Regions from separate parts of the Brachybacterium sp. AOP3-A1-3 genome, predicted to be linked through region 2. Evidence: predicted binding sites of a transcription regulator. Region 2 holds the regulator's gene; each other region holds the start of a gene.
The links. The regulator HrcA, encoded in region 2, represses chaperone genes, less so after heat shock. The targets are predictions, from matches to a motif close to TTNGCACTCGNNNNNNNCGAGTGCNAA.
Positions count from the first base shown of each region.

Region 1 (6,776 bases), on a different contig from region 2:
CCAGCCAGACCATGACGACGCAGGCGAGCATCCACACCAGGCCCGGGCCGTAGCCGGCGGCGAACAGCGTCGCCACCGAGGTCGATGACACGAGCGAGTACACGATCAGCGTGTTCGACGGCGCGATCAGCATGCCCGACGGGGCGGAGGCGACGTTCACCGCTGCGGAGAAGGCCGGGTCGTAGCCCTCCTTGCGCTGCCGAGGTCCGAGGATGCCGCCCACCGCCGCGGCCGAGGCCACGGCCGCACCGGAGACGGACCCGAACAGGGCGTTGGCGACCACGTTGGTCTGGGCGAGGGAGCCGGGCATCCGGCCCACCAGCACCTTCGCCGCGTCGATCAGTCTGGCGGCGACGCCGCCGGTGTTCATGAGCTGCCCTGCCAGCACGAAGAACGGGATCGCGAGCAGGGAGAACGAGTTCGCGCCGGTGAACATCTGCTGGGCGGAGACGAACACTGCGGGCTCGAAGCCGATGACGGCGATGAGCGCCACCACGGAGGGCAGCCCGATCGCGATGGCGATGGGGGCGCCGATGGCGATGAGGACGAGGATGCCGATGATCAGGATGATCCCGGCGAGCATGGCGGGATCCATGATCAGTGCTCCTTCTCGGTGTCGGTGCGAGAACCGGGACGTGCGGTGGTATCGGTCCCGCCGCCCTGGTCGAGGTGAAGGTCGTGGCCCGGATCGACGTCCAGGTTCTCGACGACCGCGGCTGCGGCGCCGGAGCTCTCGGCCGCCTCGTCGTCGGTCTCCTCGAGCGGGGCGAGCTCATCGCCGCGCAGTGCGAGAACGAGGTCCTCGAGAGCCAGGAAGGCGATCATCGTTCCGGTGACGGGCAGGGCGAGATACATCAGCCCCACGGTGAAGGGAAAACCAGGGATCACCTGGTCCCAGGACATCGACATCCCGCGGATGCCTCCCCACACCATGACCAGCACGGCGAAGGCGAGCGTGCATCCCTGCACGAGGACGATGAGCACGTGACGGGCGACGCCCGGGGCGCGCAGCGCCAGGAAGTCGACGGCGATGTGGCCGCGCTCCCCGAAGACCAGCGTGGCGGCGAAGAGGCTCAGCCACACGAACATGTACTGCGCGGTGACGGTGGTCCAGGGGCTCGGTGCGCCGAGGACCTGGCGGGTGAACACCTGCCAGACCACGACCAGCACGAGCACCGAGAACAGCACGATGCACAGCACCTTGAGGACGTTGAGCAGTCCTTCACGGATCAACAGCATCAGGCACCTTCCTTCTCGCTCACGGCGCGGATCGCGTCGTACAGGGCGATGTCCGCGGGATCCTCGAGGATCGACAGCCCGGTCTCCTCGATGATCGGCAGGAACACGTCAGGATCGGGCTCGGTGATCACGACACCGCGGTCGAGCATCTCCTGGGTGGCGTCGGCGGTCTGCTGCTTCCAGATCTCGACGAACTCGCTCTGGGTGACGGCCCAGGCCTCGCGCAGGGCGTCGGCGTCCGCCTCGTCCATCCCCTCGAGGAGGTCCGTGTTCGCGAGCATGAAGTCGTAGCCGACGAGGTGGTTGGTCATCGTGAAGTGCTTGGCGACCTCGTAATGGCGCTGGGTGACGTAGGAGATCTCGTTGTTCTCCGCACCGTCGAGCACGCCGGCCTGCAGGCCGGTGTACACCTCGCTGTAGGCCATCGGGGTGGGCACCCCGCCCATGTTGGTGATCAGGCGCAGGAAGATCTCGGACTCCTGGACGCGGATCTTCATCCCGGCGAGGTCCTCGGGGGTCTCGATGGGACCCTTCGTGGTGTAGAGGTGCCGACCTCCCTGCGTGTATCCGCCGAGCACGGAGAGCCGCTTGTGCGGCTCGAGCGAGGCGAACAGCTCGCCGACGATCGACTCGTCGAGCATGACGCGGTTCTGGTGGTCGATGTCGTCGAACACTCCCGCCACGTTCATCGGGAGGAAGCGGGGCGAGGAGTTCTCGATCTGGGTGCCGGAGATGACGGCCATGTCGATCGCGCCGTCGGAGACCAGCTGGACCGTCTCCTGCTGATCGCCCAGCGAGTTGTTGGCGTAGACGCGGGCGCCGTAGCGGCCGTCGGTGGCCTGGGCGATGCGCTCGCCGAAGGAGATCAGCGAGTCATAGCTGGGGTGCGATTCCGCTTGTCCGAGCGAGATGGACAGGACCCGGTCCACGTCGGTCACGGCGCCTTCCTGGGTGGCGCAGCCGCCCAAGAGGGCGGCGCCCGCGCCAGCGACGGGAAGGGCCCTGAGGAATCCTCGTCGGCCCACCCCCCTCGTCGCACCGTGGCCGGCGACGGAGCGGTCGGCTCCTCGACGGCGGGGCAAAGGTGTTCGCACTGCATTCCTCCTCGAATGGGACGCTCCTGGTCCGGCGTCACGCGGTGGAGCGGTACCGCGTGCGCGATCTGCCTCGGCGGCGGAGCCGGGCTCGCGTCGTCCCCCGCAGATCCCGGGGGCCGAGACCAGGCGCGATACAGGGGATTCGGGCCCTGGGAGGCCCGTCGTCCTGGGCTGCCCCGCCCGAGGGCGGCAGCGCCCGGTCGCATCGCGTGGTCGACCTCGACCAGGTTGTCAGTGCTCGGGAAATCGGTCTCATCGCTTGCCGAGAGTTGCCAGGTGCGATCGGGCACGAGGCATCCCACGTCGCTGACCAGGCAGACGGCTGCCACCGCCGGGTCGCCGGTGTCGACGACCTCGCGCCTCCTCGCCCCAGCCGGTGTTGACGAGGATCGCCTCGCGCTTCATCAGCGCGAGCTGGTCGGCGCTGGTGAGGTGGTGCGTCCGCAGCCTGAGCAGCGTGTGCAGAGAGGACGCGTCCGCGGCGAACGCCTTGTCGCATCGGCCGTGTCCGTGCCCTGCCGCATGGGACCCACGCCGCCCTCAGCACGCAGGATCCTTCTCGGCACCGCGCGGACCGACCGCTACGCTCCTGGACATGAACCTCCCCGAGGACCTCACCTGCCCGGACCCCGGGATCACCGCGGCGGGCCAGATCGCATGGTCACCCCATCCGACCTGGGGCAGTGCCTTCACCGCGTCGAAGGTCATCGGTACCGGACAGAGCTGCTGGGATCGAGCCTCCCGCGACGTCCTTCAATGGGCCGTGAAGACCCGCAGCGGTTTCGCTCTCGCGCCGTCCACAGCGGCCCCCTTTCCGGGGCAGACGCTGACGATCATCGCGTCGCTGGGGCCGTTGCGCGTCCGTGAACCGGCGGTCGTCCTCGACGTGATCGGCGAGCAGAACCGAGTGGCGCTCTCCTACGCCACCCGTCGGGGCCACCCGGTGCGCGGGGAGGAGGCGTTCATCGTCCATCGCGATGAGCGAGGCACCGTCACGTTGACGCTGCGTTCAGTCACCGCGGCCGCCCCCGGATGGCGAGGTCTCCTGTTTCCCGCAGCGCTCGTCCTGCAGCGCCGGTACCGACGGCTCTACCTGCGCTCATTGCGCTGACCCAGACCTGGCCCCGACCCCGGCTCTGTCCGCGCCCTGACGACGCCGGTTCCCGGGAGTTCCCTGGGGCAGCACTGGGGCAGGCCCCGGGAAGCACCTGGGGACAGCAACGGGCCCCGACCCTCCGGAGAGGATCGGGGCCCGTGACGCTCAGGCGAGCGGAGGGTGATCAGCCGTGAGGCTGGATCACATCATGCCGCCCATACCGCCCATACCGCCCATGCCGCCCATGTCGTCGCCGCCACCGGCCGGGGCCTTGGGCTCCGGCTTGTCGGCCACGACGGCCTCGGTGGTCAGGAACAGGCCCGCGATGGACGCCGCGTTCTGCAGCGCGGAGCGGGTGACCTTGACGGGGTCGATGATGCCGGCGGCGAGCAGGTTCTCGTACTCGCCGGTGGCAGCGTTCAGGCCCTCGCCGACGGGAAGGTGGATGACCTTCTCCGCCACGACGCCACCCTCGAGACCGGCGTTGACCGCGATCTGCTTGAGCGGAGCCTGGATGGCGACCTTGACGATGTTCGCACCGGTCGCCTCGTCGCCGACGAGCGAGAGCTTGTCGAAGGTGTCCTTGCCGGCCTGCAGCAGCGCGACGCCGCCACCGGCGACGACGCCCTCGTCCACAGCGGCCTTGGCGTTGCGCACGGCATCCTCGATGCGGTGCTTGCGCTCCTTGAGCTCGACCTCGGTCGCCGCGCCGGCCTTGATGACGGCCACGCCGCCGGCCAGCTTCGCGAGACGCTCCTGGAGCTTCTCACGGTCGTAGTCCGAGTCCGAGTTCTCGATCTCGGCACGGATCTGGGACACACGACCGGCGATGCGCTCGGCGTCGCCGGTGCCCTCGACGATGGTGGTCTCGTCCTTGGTGACGACGATCTTGCGCGCCTGGCCGAGCTGCTCGAGACCAGCGGTCTCCAGCTTGAGGCCGACCTCCTCGGCGATGACCTGGCCACCGGTGAGGATGGCCATGTCCTCCAGCATCGCCTTGCGGCGGTCGCCGAAGCCCGGGGCCTTGACGGCCACGGACTTGAAGGAGCCCTTGAGCTTGTTGACGACGAGGACCGCGAGGGCCTCGCCCTCGATGTCCTCGGCGATGATCGCGAGGGGCTTGCCGGCCTGGATGACCTTCTCCAGCAGCGGCAGCAGGTCCTTGACCGAGGAGACCTTGGAGGACAGCAGGAGGATGTAGGGGTCCTCCAGCACAGTCTCCTGGCGCTCGGCGTCGGTCACGAAGTAGGGCGAGATGTAGCCCTTGTCGAACCGCATGCCCTCGGTCAGCTCCAGCTCGAGGCCCATGGTGTTGGACTCCTCGACCGTGATGACGCCTTCCTTGCCGACCTTGTCCAGCGCCTCGGCGATGAGCTCGCCGATGGCCGGGTCAGCAGCGGAGATGCCCGCGGTGTGAGCGATCTGGTCCTTCGTCTCGATCTCCTTGGCCTGCTTGAGCAGGGTCTCGGAGACCGCGGCGACGGCCTGGTCGATGCCGCGCTTGAGCGCGATCGGGTTGGCGCCGGCTGCGACGTTGCGCAGGCCTTCCTTGACGAGGGCCTGGGCGAGGACGGTGGCGGTGGTGGTGCCGTCGCCAGCGATGTCGTCCGTCTTCTTGGCGACCTCCTTGACGAGCTCGGCACCGATGCGCTCGTAGGGATCGTCGAGTTCGATCTCCTTGGCGATCGACACGCCGTCGTTGGTGATGGTGGGCGCGCCCCAGGACTTCTCGAGCACGACGTTGCGGCCCTTGGGACCGAGGGTGACCTTGACGGCGTCGGCGAGCTGGTTCATTCCGCGCTCGAGACCGCGCCGGGCCTCTTCGTCATAAGAGATGAGCTTGGCCATTATGGAATCTCTCCCGTGTGGTGTGGTGTCCACCCGACCCTGTGCCCGCGACGGACGAGACCCCGCACCGTGTTCATGTCCCACGGCGCAGAGCCCCTCACGGGGCCGGAATGTTCGTGGCCGGTCAGCAGTGTTCTGCTGTCCGATCAGGCCCACGACTCCCGAGCGCGACGACACCCTGAGGCGTTGTCACTCTCGATCATCGAGTGCCAGAACATCATAAGCACTCGGAGCCGGAGAGTGCTAACTCCAGAGGTCCGGATCCCACCTTTCCGCTCTGGGCCGACGGGCAGCGGCCGACATCGGGACGACGGCGGAGTCACGACGCAGGCGCAGCAGAACGCGCGCCGCCCGTCCCCGTCGGGGAGGGCGGCGCGCGTCAGCTGCTCTGCGTGCGGCGGCGATCAGCCCTCGTCGCCACCGCCATCGCCGTTGCCGGAGTCCGGGTCGGAGACGGCCACGTAGGTGATGCGGGCCTCGTACTCGTCGCTCTGTCGGGCCTCTCCGGCGTCGACCTCGTCCGCGAGGGCCTGGGCCGTCTCCGCGTCCGCCTCGTCGCGGTAGAAGACCACTGCCTCCTGCTGGACGTGATCCGCGGTGCCTACGTTCACCTTCTCCCACTTCGAGTCCTCGAGAGTGGACTGCCACCGGCCGGCCAGGCCGTTGATCCCCCCGGCGTTGACCACCTGGATCGGGATGGACTTGTCCGCCTCGGCGGCGGGCTCCTCCTCGGTGGTCTCCTCAGCAGGTGCATCGCTGGTCTCGCTCGCGGCTGGCGTCGTCGGATCCTGAGCACGCTCGTCACCGTCGCCACCTCGGCCTCCGATGAGGAAGAGCAGCACGATCAGCATCACGAGCGCGGCTCCGATGATGATGATGTAGAGCAGGTTCTGGCGCCAGAACGGCTCCTCGGCGCGATGCGCGCCGTGGAAGGACACGGAGTCGGCCTCGTCATCGAATCGGTCCGGCGGGAAGGGATACTGGGAATCAGCCACGGCCCCATTAAACCTGCTTCATGCGGTGAGGGTGTGGAGCACACGCCCCGTCGGCCGCTCCGTCGGGCGGCGAAGGCCGTTCCTCAGGCGACGCGACCGGAGTCGCGGGTCGGCGCGGAACCGTCCTCGGAGGTGCGTCGGCCGCGCAGCCGGTTGACCACGGACGGCGCCGCCCGGAGGGCCGCCGGATCATCGAGCAGCGAGTTCAGACGCACGTAATAGGCCACTTTGGAGATCCCGATCTCCTCGCGGATCGCACGCTCCTTGGCGCCGATGTACCGGAAGGTGCGGGACTCCAGCGCGAGGATCATCCGGTCGCGCTCGGCCAATCCGCCCTGCGGGCCCGGAAGTGACTGGTCGCTCACCTCGCCCGGCGCGTCACCGCGGCCGGCTCCGAGTTCGGAGCCGCCTGCGGGGCTCTCCCCCGGGCCGGACTCCTCCATCCCGCGTCCCACGTCACGCCCTGATCCGCGCACGGCGCGGTCGCGATCCGGGGCGGTA
Region 1 is NZ_JBQSXM010000001.1:292,241-299,016, forward strand. It holds gene ACT3T5_RS01320 (TRAP transporter large permease) at 1-595, opposite strand, end outside; gene ACT3T5_RS01325 (TRAP transporter small permease) at 598-1,239, opposite strand; gene ACT3T5_RS01330 (TRAP transporter substrate-binding protein) at 1,239-2,177, opposite strand; partial or broken gene ACT3T5_RS01335 (NAD(P)-dependent oxidoreductase) at 2,589-2,804, opposite strand; gene ACT3T5_RS01340 (DUF1990 family protein) at 2,932-3,447, shown strand; gene groL (chaperonin GroEL) at 3,634-5,280, opposite strand; gene ACT3T5_RS01350 (LytR C-terminal domain-containing protein) at 5,685-6,275, opposite strand; gene ACT3T5_RS01355 (DUF3263 domain-containing protein) at 6,359-6,776, opposite strand, start outside.
Region 1: the regulator HrcA is predicted to act here: its motif matches at 5,467-5,493, upstream of groL (chaperonin GroEL).

Region 2 (6,776 bases):
GCTCACGCAGATCGGCGACGAGCTCGCGGGTCGTGACAGGGGCGTCGACCGCGGGGATCCCGGGCCGACGGCACTGCTTCACAGCGGCCCGTACCGTGCCGGTCCAGCGGGCACGCCCCTTGACGAGCTTGTCGCCCCGCCACACCGAGACGGAACGCCGGGCGATCCACGGCACCACCCGGTCCACCCCGAGCTCGGTGGCGGATTCGACGGCCTGCTCGTCGCGACCGCCCGTCGCGAGCGCCTGCACGAGCGCCAGCCTCGGCAGGCGCTGGACAGCAGGCGACGGCTCCTCGAGCAGACGCAGGTCGAGGGCCTCCTTGCGGGCCACGGTCACCTCGGCGAGCACCTGGCGACCCGGACCGTCGGTGAGCAGGATCTGCTCCCCCACCCCGATCCGGGCCACCTTGGCGGCGTGCTTGCCCTCGTCCCCACCCAGGGTCAGCGTGTCGCCCTCGCGCGCCGTCTCGAGAGCGGCGTCGAGGATCAGGAACCCGGGCGGGGTGGTGGGCATATCAGCGCCTCAGAGGTCGCGCAGGCGGTCGCGGAGCTTGGCGAAGGGACCGTGGCCCTTGCGCCGTGTGGTCTCGTCGCCGCGCAGGTCCGCGAACTGCTGGAGCAGCTCACGCTCCTCGTCGCTGAGCGTCGTGGGCACGGCGACATCGAGCACGACGCGCACGTCGCCGCGGCGCTCGCGGCGCAGCGGGGTGACGCCGAGGCCCTTGAGGGTGATCTCGTCCCCGGGCTGAGCGCCGGGCTTCACATCGATCTCCTGGGTGCCGTCGAAGGTCTCCAGCGGGATGGTCGCGCCGAGCGCCGCCGAGGTCATCGGCACGGCCATGGTGATCACCAGGTCCTCCCCGTCACGCACGAACATCTCGTGCTCGGCGACGGCGAGCTCCACGAAGAGGTCACCGGAGGGGCCGCCGGCCTCACCGGTCTCGCCCTCGCCGCGCAGCTGGATCCGGGTGCCGTTCTCGACGCCGGAGGGGATGCGCACGGTGACGGAGCGTTCGGACGGTGTGCGGCCGTGGCCGGAGCAGCCGGTGCAGGGGGTCTCGATGACGTCGCCGTGGCCCTCGCAGGTGGGGCATGGCGCCATGGTCACCATCTGGCCCAGGAGTGACTGGGCGACGCGCTGGACGTGGCCGCTGCCGTTGCAGGCCGTGCATCGGGTGGGGCTGGTGCCGGGCTCGGCGCAGGCACCGTGGCAGTGCTCGCAGAGCACCGCGGTGCGGAAGGAGACCTCCTTCTCGGTGCCGAAGACCACGTCGCGCAGGTCGATCTTCACCCGGCGCAGCACATCTCCGCCACGGCGCTGGCGGGGCACGGGGCCCTGGTTGCGACCCCGCATGCCGGTCGCCCCGGCGAACATGTCGAAGATGTCGTTGACGTCGAATCCGGCTCCGCCTCCGAAGCCGCCGAATCCGCCGCCACCGCCCATGCCGGGGCCGCCGCCCATGTCGTACTGGCGGCGCTTGTCCGCGTTGGACAGGGTCTCGTAGGCCTGGGAGACCTTCTTGAAGCGCTCGGAGGCCTCGGGGTCGGGGTTGACGTCCGGGTGGAGGGTCCGGGCGAGCTTCCGGTACGCCTTCTTGATCTCCTCGGTCGAGGCGTCGCGGGAGACGCCGAGGAGCTCGTAGTAGTCGTCGTTCACGGTGAAGGATCCTTACCGGGGAGTCGGGGCGCCCGGGGCCGCGGCAGGCGGCGGACGGGCACGGTCAGTGATGGATGCTGTGGGGTCCTGCGGGGAGCCGGGGCGCCATGCGTGCGCGCCACCGGGTCATTCGAGATAGCGCGACACGTACCGGGCGATGGCCTGCACGGTCGAGATGCCGGCGACGTAGTCCATGCGGCTGGGCCCGAGGATCGCGAGGTGCGATCCTGCCCCGTAGCCGGCGCCCACGAGCGCCGCCTGGTGCAGCGCCTGATCGCGCAGCTCCGATCCGATGCGCACCTCGACCGCACCGGGTGAGGCATGCATCTCGGTGAACAGACGCATCAGCACCAGCTGCTCCTCCAGGACGTCGAGCAACGGCTCCACGTCCCGGGCGAAGTCCTGGGCCGAACGGGCGATGTTGGAGGTTCCGGCCAGCATGATCCGGTCCTCCGCGCGGGTCGCGGCCAGGGCTGCGAGCGCCTCCGCCACCTCGGTGGCAGCCGCCCGGTCGACGAGCGGCAGGGTCTCGCAGAGATCCGTCAGCGGGCGCTGCAGGTCGGTGACCTCACGCCCGGAGACGGCCCGGTTGAGCTGATCGCGCAGCTCGGCGTAGAACTCGGTGGGTCGGGGTGAGAGCACCGGGACCGTGCGCTGGTCGACCCGGCCGGATTCGGTGATGAGCACGACCAGGAGCAGGGAGTCGGCGACCTTGACCAGCTCGACGTGACGGATGCGGGCCTGGCGCCGCGCCGGGTACTGCACCATGGCGACCTGCTGGGTCAGCTGCGCCATCAGACGCACGGTCCGGCCCAGCAGCTCCTCGACGTCGCCGGCGTCCTCCAGCAGCGTCCGGATGGCCCGGCGCTCGGGGGCCGACAGCGGCTTGACGGTCGCGACATGGTCCACGAAGGCGCGATACCCCTTGTCGGTCGGGATCCGGCCGGCCGAGGTGTGGGGCTGATGGATCAGCCCCTCCTCCTCGAGCGAGGACATGTCGTTGCGCACCGTCGCCGCGGAGACGCCGAGCTCATGGCGGTCCAGCAGCGACTTGGAGCCGACGGGCTCATGGGTGGAGACGTAGTCCTCGACGATCGCGCCGAGGATCTGCAGCTTCCGGGCGTCCGTGTCCCTCACCTCCCTGCGTTCCGTCGATGATTCGGGTCTCGTCCGACGGGGCTGACCGCAGCCACCGGGACCGCTGGCACTTGCCCGCGCCGAGTGCCAATCGTACGCGTCCCCGGCGATGCTCGCGGAGAGGTGTTCGCCACGAGGGTAAGGTGTCGCGCGTGCCTGCAGCATCCGATCACTTCCCCGACCGGTACGGCCACGACGTGCTGTCCTCCGGTCCCCCTGCCCATCACCGTCGCCGCCCGGTGGCCCGCGAGGTCCCCGCGCAGCGCGATCTCGTCGTCGAGGAGGCCTCGACCGGGTTCACCGGCGCCATCACCCGGGTCGAGAAGATCGCCGGCGAGATGATCGTCGAGCTCGAGGACGGCCGGAGGGCCCGACGCACCTTCCCCCTCGGACCCGGTTTCATGATCGACGGCGAGCCCGTCGTCCTCACCCGCGCCGCGCCCCGTGCGCAGGCGCCGGTGCGCAAGCGCTCCGCGAGCGGATCGGTGTACGTCGAAGGCGCCACCGCACGCACCGCCCGCGCCTCACGGATCTGGGTCGAGGGCACCCATGACGCAGAGCTCATCCAGAAGGTCTGGGGCCATGACCTGCGCATCGAGGGCATCGTCGTCGAGCAGCTGGAGGGTGCGGACAACCTCGTCGAGCGGGTCCAGGAGTTCGGCCCGTCGGCCGGGCGTCGACTCGGGATCCTCGTGGACCACCTGGTCCCGGGCTCTAAGGAGTCCCGCATCGCCGCCGAGGTCATGAAGCTGGGCGGCGCTCGAGGCAATGTCGCGGTGCTCGGCCACCCCTATGTCGATGTCTGGCAGGCAGTGCGCCCCGCGCGCGTGGGGCTGCGGGAATGGCCGCACATCCCCAAGGGGACCGACATCAAGGTCGGCTCGCTCGCCGCGCTCGGCTGGCCTCATGCGGACAAGTCCGACATCGGGCTGGGCTGGAAGCGGATCCTGTCCACGGTGCGCTCCTATGCCGACGTCGAACCGTCGCTGTCCGGCCGGATCGAGGAGCTCATCGACTTCGTGACCGTGGACCCTGCCTGATCCTGCCAGACCCGGTCTGCACCGATCCGACGCACCGCACCCGGGGGAAAACCCCCAGGTGATCCGGTGGTCCACTCCCGTGATCCCTCGTGATCGGCTCGTTAGGCTGTCTGCATCAGCCAGCGGTCGACCCCCGAGGCCGGCCCCGTCGAAGAAGGAATCATGAGCCAGACTCCGCACCCGCACGATCCGTTCGGCAACGAGCCCAGCGCCGACGTTCCCGAGCAGCCGGCCGCCTCCGCCCCGTACTCCGAGGACCAGGCGAGCCCCACCTCCGACCCGGCCCTGCACCCGCACGACCCCTTTGCCGCGAGCGCCCAGCCCGCAGGTGCGTCCGCCCCCTCTGCCGGCTCGGCGGCCTCGGCCGCTCCGGGTCCGTACGGCCCCGGCTCAGCAGGACCGCAGTGGTCCGCTGCGGAGCCCTCCGCCGCCTCGCCCTACGGCGCGCCCGCCCCGTCCGCCGACGGCGGCAGCGCCCAGGATCCCTACGCCACGTCAGCCGCCGGGGCCGGCCCGGGCCAGCACGGTGGATACGCTCAGCAGGGTGCGTACGGTCAGCAGCAGGCCCCGCAGGCCGGCCCGCAGAGCACCGATGTGCCGCCGCCCGGCACGAAGGGCGTCTACGAGGGGCAGCTCTCGGGCCCGGGCCTCAACGACTCCGACACCCGCATGTGGGCGATGTTCTCCCAGCTCGCCGTCACGCTCGGCCACGTGGTCAGCTGGGGCTTCCTCGGCTGGGTCGGGCCGCTGATCATCTTCCTGGTCTACAAGGACCGCAGCCGCTTCGTCCGCTTCCATGCGGCGGAGGCCCTCAACGGGGCGATCACCGTGCTGATCGCGCAGGTCGTGCTCAGCATCGTGCTGGGCATCTTCGCGATCGTCACTCTCGGGATCGGTTCGCCTCTGCTGGCCCTCGTGCCCGTTCCGGCACTGGTCCAGTTGATCTTCTCGATCCTCGGCGCCGTCAAGGCGAACCAGGGTCAGTGGTGGAGCTACCCGTTCAACCTCCGCCTGGTGAAGTGACCAGCCGGCCGGTCTGACCTGCACCCGAAGCACCGACGAGGGCCCGACGATCCATCGATCGTCGGGCCCTCGTCCGCGTCCGGAGCTCGGTCAGCTCGCCAGGGACGGCTCAGGGCACGAGGTCCCGGATGACGGCGTCGGCCAGCAGGCGACCCTGGCGGGTGAGCACGGCGCGGCCGGCGGCGAGGGCGTCGGCGTCGAGGTGGCCGCGGTCGCGGTGCACTGCCAGCTGGGGACGGGTCTCCTCGGGGACCTCGTCCACGGACAGGCCGTCCACGATCCGCAGCTCGAGCATGATCCGCTCGAGCAGACGGTCCTCGTCGGAGAGGACTTCGGAATCCGCGACCGGGAGGGAGCCGTCGGTCATCGCCGCCGCATAGCGGCTGGGATGCTTCAGGTTCCAGGCGCGCAGCCCGTCGCGATGGCGATGCGCGCCGGGGCCGATCCCCCACCAGTCCCGGCCGCGCCAGTAGGCGAGGTTGTGGCGGGACCGCTGCTCCTCGGTGCGGGCCCAGTTGGAGACCTCGTACCAGGAGAGCCCGTCGGCCGACGCGAGGTCGTCGACCAGCTCGTACTTGTCGGCCATATCGTCCGGATCCGGCGCTTCGAGCTCTCCGCGCCGCAGCTGACGCGCCATCGCGGTGTTGCCCTCGATGATCAGCGAGTACGCGGACATGTGGTCCACGCCGCAGGCCAGCGCGGCCTTCACGGAGGTCTCGACATCGGCGAGCGTCTCCCCCGGCGTGCCGTAGATGAGATCCAGGCTGACCGACAGTCCCGCCTCGCGGGCCCAGGCCACGGCCTGGGGGACCCGCTCGGGATCGTGGGTGCGATCCAGGGTGCGCAGCACCGAGGGCACGGCGGACTGCATGCCGAAGGAGACCCGGGTGATGCCGCCGTCGGCCAACCGGGACAGCGAGGCACGGGAGACCGAATCCGGATTCGCCTCGGTGGTGACCTCGGCGTCGTCCGCGAGCGGGATGAGCGTGCGCAGGTGGCTGAGCATCGCGACGAGATCATCGGCGGGCAGCAGCGTCGGGGTGCCGCCGCCGAAGAAGACCGTGGAGACCTGGCCGTAGTCGTAGCCGGCGGCGCGATCGGCCGCGAGCGTCAGATCCATCTCCCGCATCGCATTGGCGGGATACTCGGCCTGGGAGCCGCCGCCCCCGAGCTCGGTGGCGGTATACGTGTTGAAGTCGCAGTACCCGCAGCGCACGGCGCAGAACGGGACGTGGATGTAGACGGAGAGATCACGCCGGGCGGGCCCATCGGTCTGTGCGGTCATCGCTCCCCCGCCAGATGCCGGTTCGCGCGCGCCTCGAGCTCACGATGCAGCGCCACGCCGCTGGTGCGCGACCAGGAGTCCAGAGCGCGGCTGAGCTCCCGGTCCCGGGCGCCCCCGTAGGCCCCGGCGGCGCTGACGCCGTGCCCCGGGGTCAGCTCGACAGTGGCCGGATCCCCGGCCGAGACCTCGCCCGGCACGAGCACGCGGAAGTAGACGCCGGTGCGGCCGCGACCGTGGTACCGCGCACGGAAGTCATCGGTGCCCATCCAGCGCTGGAAGGTCATGCACGGAGTGCGCGGGGCGGTCACCTCGAGCAGGGCGGTGCCCACGCGCAGCCGCGCACCGATCTCGAGGTCGTCGACGGCGAGCCCCTCGATCAGCAGGTTCTCCCCGAGGGAGCCCGCAGGCACCTCGCGGCCGAGCTCCGCGGCCCAGTGGGCCGGCTCAGCGGCATCCACCGCGTAGACGGCCTGATCGGGCCCGCCGTGGTGGGCGCGGTCGGCCTGGACATCGGCGTAGAGGCCGAGCTCTCCGATCTGCACCGGGCCGTCGACCGGACGCTTGTCGATCGCCGTGGTGCCCACGCCGCCCGCATCGGGATGCAGCGCGGAGACGACGCAGACCGCGGCGACGC
Region 2 is NZ_JBQSXM010000002.1:339,760-346,535, reverse strand. It holds gene ACT3T5_RS04300 (16S rRNA (uracil(1498)-N(3))-methyltransferase) at 1-514, opposite strand, end outside; gene dnaJ (molecular chaperone DnaJ) at 524-1,657, opposite strand; gene hrcA (heat-inducible transcriptional repressor HrcA) at 1,784-2,794, opposite strand; gene ACT3T5_RS04285 (DUF3097 domain-containing protein) at 2,938-3,834, shown strand; gene ACT3T5_RS04280 (DUF4870 domain-containing protein) at 3,997-4,857, shown strand; gene hemW (radical SAM family heme chaperone HemW) at 4,967-6,142, opposite strand; gene ACT3T5_RS04270 (MOSC domain-containing protein) at 6,139-6,776, opposite strand, start outside.

Region 3 (6,776 bases), on a different contig from region 2:
GGCCGACTGTCGTCGTCGACCCGAGGAGTGGCGTCGGGGCTGTTGCTCACCACTCACCCTCCAAGGGTCGACGTTCCAGGACGAGCCCCATACTAAGCCTCCGAGGAGGAGAGGAACCTGTCCTCGCCGCAGGTCGGACCGCGAGTCGTGCGGCTCCGTCCCCGGGGTCGTCCCGCAGCGGTTCGGCGGCCGACCCGCACGTCCGGTCAGTCGATGACGGGGCCTCCGAGGCTCCCGTGCGTGGTCGGGGTGAGCACGCTCGCCCCGCCCACCTCGGCCGCATAGGCGAGGTACTGGATGTGGTTCTCGTACCGGTCCAGGACGTCGTTGATGATCTGCTGCCGGGACAGCCCGGTGACGTCGTAGCCCTCCGCGCCGGTCTGCGTGAACACGTCCAGGCGGGGGTAGGTCGAGCGCTCCTGGGCGACCCGGGCACCGAACGTCGGCACGGGGGTCTCCACGGGAGCGACCCGGTACATGAAGTCGCGCTCCTCCCCCATCTTGATGATCAGGGTGTTGATCGCGATACCGGTCTCGTTGTCCGTGATGGACCGGGTCTGCGCCGCGTACCCCTGCTCCTGGAACTCCTGGGAGACGTCCGCGAGCGCACCCGCGACAGTCCCGGACGCGAACTCCGTGACGGCGCGGACGTTGGGGTAGGCACGGAGGTTCGCGAGGCGCTGGCGCCAGGACTTCTCCGGGGCGAAGCCGCCGTGGACGGCGGCGTCGGCGCGACGCAGCACGCGCCCCTCACGGTCGGCCCGCTCCATCCGCAGCGCCTTCGAGAAGCTCGCCATCACCAGGTACGCCACCACGGTGACGGGCAGCCCGAAGATGAGGGTCGCGTATTCCATCGTGGTCACACCACCGGCGGTGAGCATGGCGATCGTGAGCACCGCGGTGAGGATCGCCCAGAAGATGCGCAGCCATTTGGCGCCGTCCTGGCCGGGATCCGGGATCGTGGAGGAGAAGTTCGCCATCACCAGGGCTCCGGAGTTCGCACTGGTCAGGTAGAACAGGAGCCCGGAGAGGGTGGCCAGGCCCACCAGGAATGCGGCCCCGGGGAACATCTCGAGCAGCGCGTACCAGCCCTGCTCGGGGCTGTCGACGGCCAGCTTCGCGAAGGCGCGGCTGGCCGGGGTGTCCTCGAGCACGACGGACAGGGCGCTGTTGCCGAAGATGGTGACCACGAGCAGGTCGCACAGCACCGGTGCGGTGATCGCGGCGAGCACGAACTCGCGCAGGGTGCGGCCGCGGGAGATGCGCGCCAGGAACATGCCCACGAAGGGGCCCCAGGCGAGCCAGAACGCCCAGAAGAACAAGGTGGCGCCGGCCATCCAGTCCGAGCCGCCGGGCTCGTAGGCCATGGTCTGCAGGGTGCGCTCGGGAAGGGTCGCGATGAAGCGGCCGATGTTCTCCACGATCGCGTTGAGCAGGAACGACGTCTTCCCGGTGACCAGGATGTACAGGAGCATCGCGCCAGCGCTCCAGAGGTTCAGCTCGGAGATGAGGCGGATGCCCTTGTCCACCCCGGAGGTGCACGCGGCGATGGTCATCACCACGGCGACGATCACCAGGGCGATCTGCAGGCCCAGACCCTGTGGCAGGCCGAACAGGATGGAGAAGCCGACGTTGAGCAGCACCACGCCGATCCCCATCGAGGTTGCCACGCCGAACACGGTACCCACCAGGGCGAAGATGTCGATGACGTCCCCGGCGGCACCGCGCACGCGCTTGCCGAGCAGGGGGAAGAGCGCCGCCCGGATCGACAGCGGCATGCCCCAGCGGTAGGCGAAGTAGCCCATCGCCATCCCCAGCAGCGCGTACATCGACCATCCGGCGACCCCGTAGTGGAACATCGTCCACACCACGGAGTCCTGCAGGGCGGCGGCGGATTCCGGGGCCGCATCCGGTGGGGTGAGGTAGTGGGAGATCGGCCCGGTGACCGAGTAGAAGAGCATGTCGATGCCGACGCCCGCCGCGAACAGCATCGCGACCCAGGTGAAGAGCTTGTACTCCGGGCGGGCGTGGTCGGGCCCGAGCCGCACCTTGCCCTCGGACGAGAACGCCACCCACAGCACGAAGAGGATCACGAGGCTGACCGTGACGACATAGAACCAGCCGACGTTCGCGGCGATCCAGGTGACGATCTCCAGCAGAGTGCTCTCGGCCGCCGCCGGCGCGAGGATCGCCCACAACGAGAAGGCGAGGATGATCGCCGCGGAGCTCAGGAACACCACCCAGTTGACCCGGGGACCCTTGGCACCCGAGATCTCGGCGGATCCCTTCTGGAGATCGTCGGTCCTCACCGGTGCGCGCCGCGACTCCCGCTGCTCCCGTTCCTCGCGCCGCGTGGACTGCGCACCGAGCTTCCCGCGGGCGACCTGCGCGGCCTCCCGCTCGCCGCCACGTGGCATCGGGCTGCTCCCGGGCGCGGGATCCTCGGACGAGGGTGGGGTCAGGGATGGCGTCACGCAGTTCCTCCGCTTCGGTCGTCGGCTCTCGGTGGATACCGGTTGAGCGCGCTCGACCTCGGGCCCCTCAGGGCTCCGCAGTGGATCTCGGGCGGCGTGCGGGACGTCGTCGTCCCACCGGTACCCTTCCTCCGACCGTAAGTTGATAATTCGTGCAACGCCAGCATGGCACCACCTGAGAAAGGTCACCATTGTGTGACCTGCAGGTTCAAGCATCTTTGCCGTGTTGCCACGGAGATGTTGCCATGGAGGTGCCGCCACCTCGCGCAGATTTCTTGGAGGACTCTGAAGGACTCTGAAGGACTCCGAAGGTCCGAGGGACCCCGAGGGGCCCCGAGGCCCCGAGGAAAGGCCCCCGGGAATGCCGACGGGCGGGCAGCCCGGGTCTCCCCGTGCTGCCCGCCCGTCGGACGGACGCGAGCGACCTAGCGGTCGGCTCGAGGCGTGATCACGCCTCCTCGTCCTCCTGCTTCTCGATCACGAGGGTCTCGGTCGTGAGGACCAGACCGGCGATGGAGGCCGCGTTGCGCAGGGCACTGCGGGTCACCTTCACCGGATCGATGATACCTGCGGCGACGAGGTCGACGTACTCGCCGGTCGCGGCGTTCAGGCCGTGTCCGACCTGAGCCTCCTTGACCTTCTCGACGACGACGTAGCCCTCGAGGCCCGCGTTCTCGGAGATCCAGCGCAGCGGCTCGACGACGGCGCGGGCCACGGCGCGGACGCCGACTGCCTCGTCACCCTCGAGGCCGAGGCTGTCCTCGAGCACGGAGGAGGCCTGGACGAGGGCGCTGCCGCCACCGGCCACGATGCCCTCTTCGATGGCAGCGCGGGTCGCGGAGACCGCGTCCTCGATGCGCATCTTCTTCTCCTTGAGCTCCACCTCGGTGTGAGCCCCGACCTTGATCACGGACACGCCGCCGGCCAGCTTCGCGAGGCGCTCCTGGAGCTTCTCGCGGTCCCAGTCGGAGTCGGTGTTCTCGATCTCGCCGCGGATCTGCGCGACACGGTCGGACACTGCCTCGTCATCGCCGGCGCCGCCCACGATGGTGGTGGAGTCCTTGGTGATGACGACGCGGCCAGCCTGGCCGAGAACGTCGGTGTCGACGGTCTTGAGGTCCAGACCGAGATCCGAGGTGACGACCTGTGCACCGGTGAGCACCGCGATGTCCTGCAGCATCGCCTTGCGACGATCGCCGAACGCGGGAGCCTTGACAGCCGCACCCTTGAAGGTGCCGCGGATCTTGTTGACGACCAGCGTGGACAGAGCCTCGCCGTCGACGTCCTCCGCGATGACGAAGAGCGGCTTGCCGCCCTCGACGACCTTCTCCAGCAGCGGCAGGATGTCGGCCACGGCCGAGATCTTGCCCTGGTGCAGCAGCACGAGGGCGTCCTCGAGGACGACCTCCTGGCGCTCTCCGTCGGTGACGAAGTGCGGGGAGATGTAGCCCTTGTCGAACTGCATGCCCTCGGTGAAGTCCAGCTCCATCGCGGTGGTGGAGGACTCCTCCACCGTGATGACGCCGTCCTTGCCGACCTTGTCGAACGCCTCGGCCAGCAGCTGGCCGATCTCGGCGTCCTGGCTGGAGACGGACGCGACGGACGCGATCTGCTCCTTGCCATCGACCGGGGTGGCGATCTCGCCGAGCTTCTCGGAGAGCGCGTCCACGGCCTTCTCGATGCCGCGCTTCAGGGCCGACGGAGCGGCGCCCGAGGTGACGTTGCGCAGGCCCTCGTGCACGATGGCCTGGGCGAGGACGGTGGCGGTGGTGGTTCCGTCGCCGGCCACGTCGTTGGTCTTGGTCGCGACCTCCTTGGTGAGCTGAGCGCCGAGGTTCTCGTAGGGATCCTCGAGCTCGATCTCACGGGCGATGGTCACGCCGTCGTTCGTGATGGTGGGAGCGCCCCACTTCTTGTCGAGGACGACGTTGCGGCCCTTGGGGCCGAGCGTCACCTTGACGGTGTTGGCGAGCTTGTCCACGCCACGCTCGAGGGCGCGTCGTGCGTCCTCGTTGTAGATGATCTCTTTAGCCATTAAAGATTCAGTCCGCTCAGTTTTCGATGATTGCGAGGATGTCGCGAGCGCCGAGGACGAGGAACTCGTCGGTGCCGTACTTCAGCTCGGTGCCGCCGTACTTGGAGAAGACGACCTTGTCGCCGACCTTGACGTCCATGGGCACGCGCTGACCCTTGTCGTCGAAACGACCGGCGCCGACGGCGACGACCTCGCCCTCCTGGGGCTTCTCCTTCGCGGTGTCCGGGATGACCAGACCTGAGGCCGTGGTCTGCTCGGCTTCGAGCGGCTTGACGACGACGCGATCCTCGAGGGGCTTGATGGAGACCGACATGCGGCTCACTCCTTCATGAAGAGATGACTCTGTGAGTTCTGGGGTTCAGGGATCCCGGTCCCGATCGTCGTCGCGGTGCCGACCGAGGAGGATCCCTCTGCGGCAGCTTCTGGCACTCTCGGCCGTCGACTGCCAACGGGTCCCACTTTAGGACCGCGTTGGCACTCATGCAAGACGAGTGCTAGATCCGGGGCGTGTCCACGCGGTCCGACCGGCTCGCGAGGACCTGATGGACAGGCCGTGGGGGCCCGGCGGACAGGCACTGATCGCGTCCAGCGACCGCCCTCTCAGGTGCTCTCGTATCCGCCGCAGTCCGACCGCTCCCACGGTTGCCGCGGGGATAACCGCTGGCCCGGACGATGTCCCGGGGCCGCGGCCGTGCGTCCCGGCCCTCCTCCGACGAACCGGTCGGACGATCGAGGGGGGTGGCAGGGGTGCCCAGGGGTGGCCGAGGAGGGTGCCGGGAACCTCCGCCGGGAGGCCGTGATCCGCCAGTACGCCCGACGCGAACACCGCGCGGGTTTCCGATCCCGACCCGGTCCGGATCCCGATCGCCTCGAGCCCTCCAGTGAGCTCTCCAGCCACCCGCACGGACCGTCACAAGTCGTCCACATTCTCGTGATGCGCACCAGGTCACACCTTTATTGTGACTCTGGCAATGAGTCTCGACCGAAGGCGTGACCGGGCGTCCGGGCGGTGATAGATATGGAGTCATCGAACCGACTGCAGCACCTGCGATCCAGGGCGTGGTCCTCTCCCCCTCCGAACCACAGGAGCCCTCCTTCATGGCTATCTTCCGCACCCTCACCGCCGCGCTCCGCCGCCGCTCCGATTCCCGCGTCGCGCAGGACATCGTCGAGTCCGGAACCGGCCGCCGCAGCGACGCCGGAGTCACCCCGACCGTCACGACTCCCCTCAGCACCCAGGGCGTGCGTCCCTACGGCTTCGGCTACTGAGCCGTCGGCACGTCCTCATGAAGCCCTTGCGGAGATGATCCGCAGGGGCTTCTTCGTTCCCTGACGGCAGCGCTGACAGGTGCCGGCCTGAGCCGCCAGCTTGGGGTGCCAACTTCTGGCGCCGACTCCCGGCGCCAGCTCCCGGTCTCAGCGCCCGGCGGCCTCGACGATCGCGGCGACCTGCTCCGGCCCGAAGTCATAGACGGGGGTCTCTGGATCACCCAGGTCGTCCCCGAGATTGGGGAACACGGAGGTGACCACCCGGGGCGCTCCCTGGCCGAGCTGGCCGATCTCACCAGTCTCACCGATTTCGACGAGGCTCGCCCCGGACTGGGCCCGGGACTGCTCGTGGTCGCCCGCTGTCACGGGGTCCACCACGTTGGTGATGCCCGGGACCACATGCACGGGGATCCCGGCGATGGCGCCGCTCATCTCGTGGTGGTAATGCCCGGACAGCACGACCTGGACGTCCGACCCCCTGAGCACCTCGGCGAGCTCGTCGAGCCCGTCGAGGTCTAGCCCGCGCAGCAGCTTCGTCGCCCCGACCAGCGGCGGATGATGGATCGCGAGCACGGTCCCGCCGTTCGACTGATCCCCACCGGCCGGCTCCCCGAGCACCTCCCCGAGCCAGGCCAGCTGCTCGGGCTCGAGGTGCCCGTAGCCCGCCCCGGGGACGCTGGAGTCGAGCACCACGATCCTGCCGCCGCCGGGCACGGAGACCACCCTGTCCTGCACGGAGGTGCCCCGGTCACCGAGCGCGATGGTCTCCCCGTAGGTCGCGGAGACATCGTGGTTGCCCATCACCACGGCGAGCGCCGCCCCCTTGTGCGCCGCGAAGGGTTCGAGGATCTCGTGGAGCAGGCGGTAGCTCTCCGCCGTGCCGTCCTCGGAGGCGTCGCCGGTGTGGACGATCGCATCGAGGCCCGTGACCGCGTCGAAGCGGGCGAGCAGCCCGCGCAGGGCCGCCGTGGTGTCGATGCGGTCGTAGTGGCGGGCGG
Region 3 is NZ_JBQSXM010000001.1:179,563-186,338, forward strand. It holds gene ACT3T5_RS00835 (hypothetical protein) at 1-50, opposite strand, end outside; gene betT (choline BCCT transporter BetT) at 207-2,417, opposite strand; gene groL (chaperonin GroEL) at 2,923-4,509, opposite strand; gene groES (co-chaperone GroES) at 4,526-4,822, opposite strand; gene ACT3T5_RS00855 (hypothetical protein) at 5,608-5,778, shown strand; gene ACT3T5_RS00860 (metallophosphoesterase family protein) at 5,926-6,776, opposite strand, start outside.
Region 3: the regulator HrcA is predicted to act here: its motif matches at 4,981-5,007, upstream of groES (co-chaperone GroES).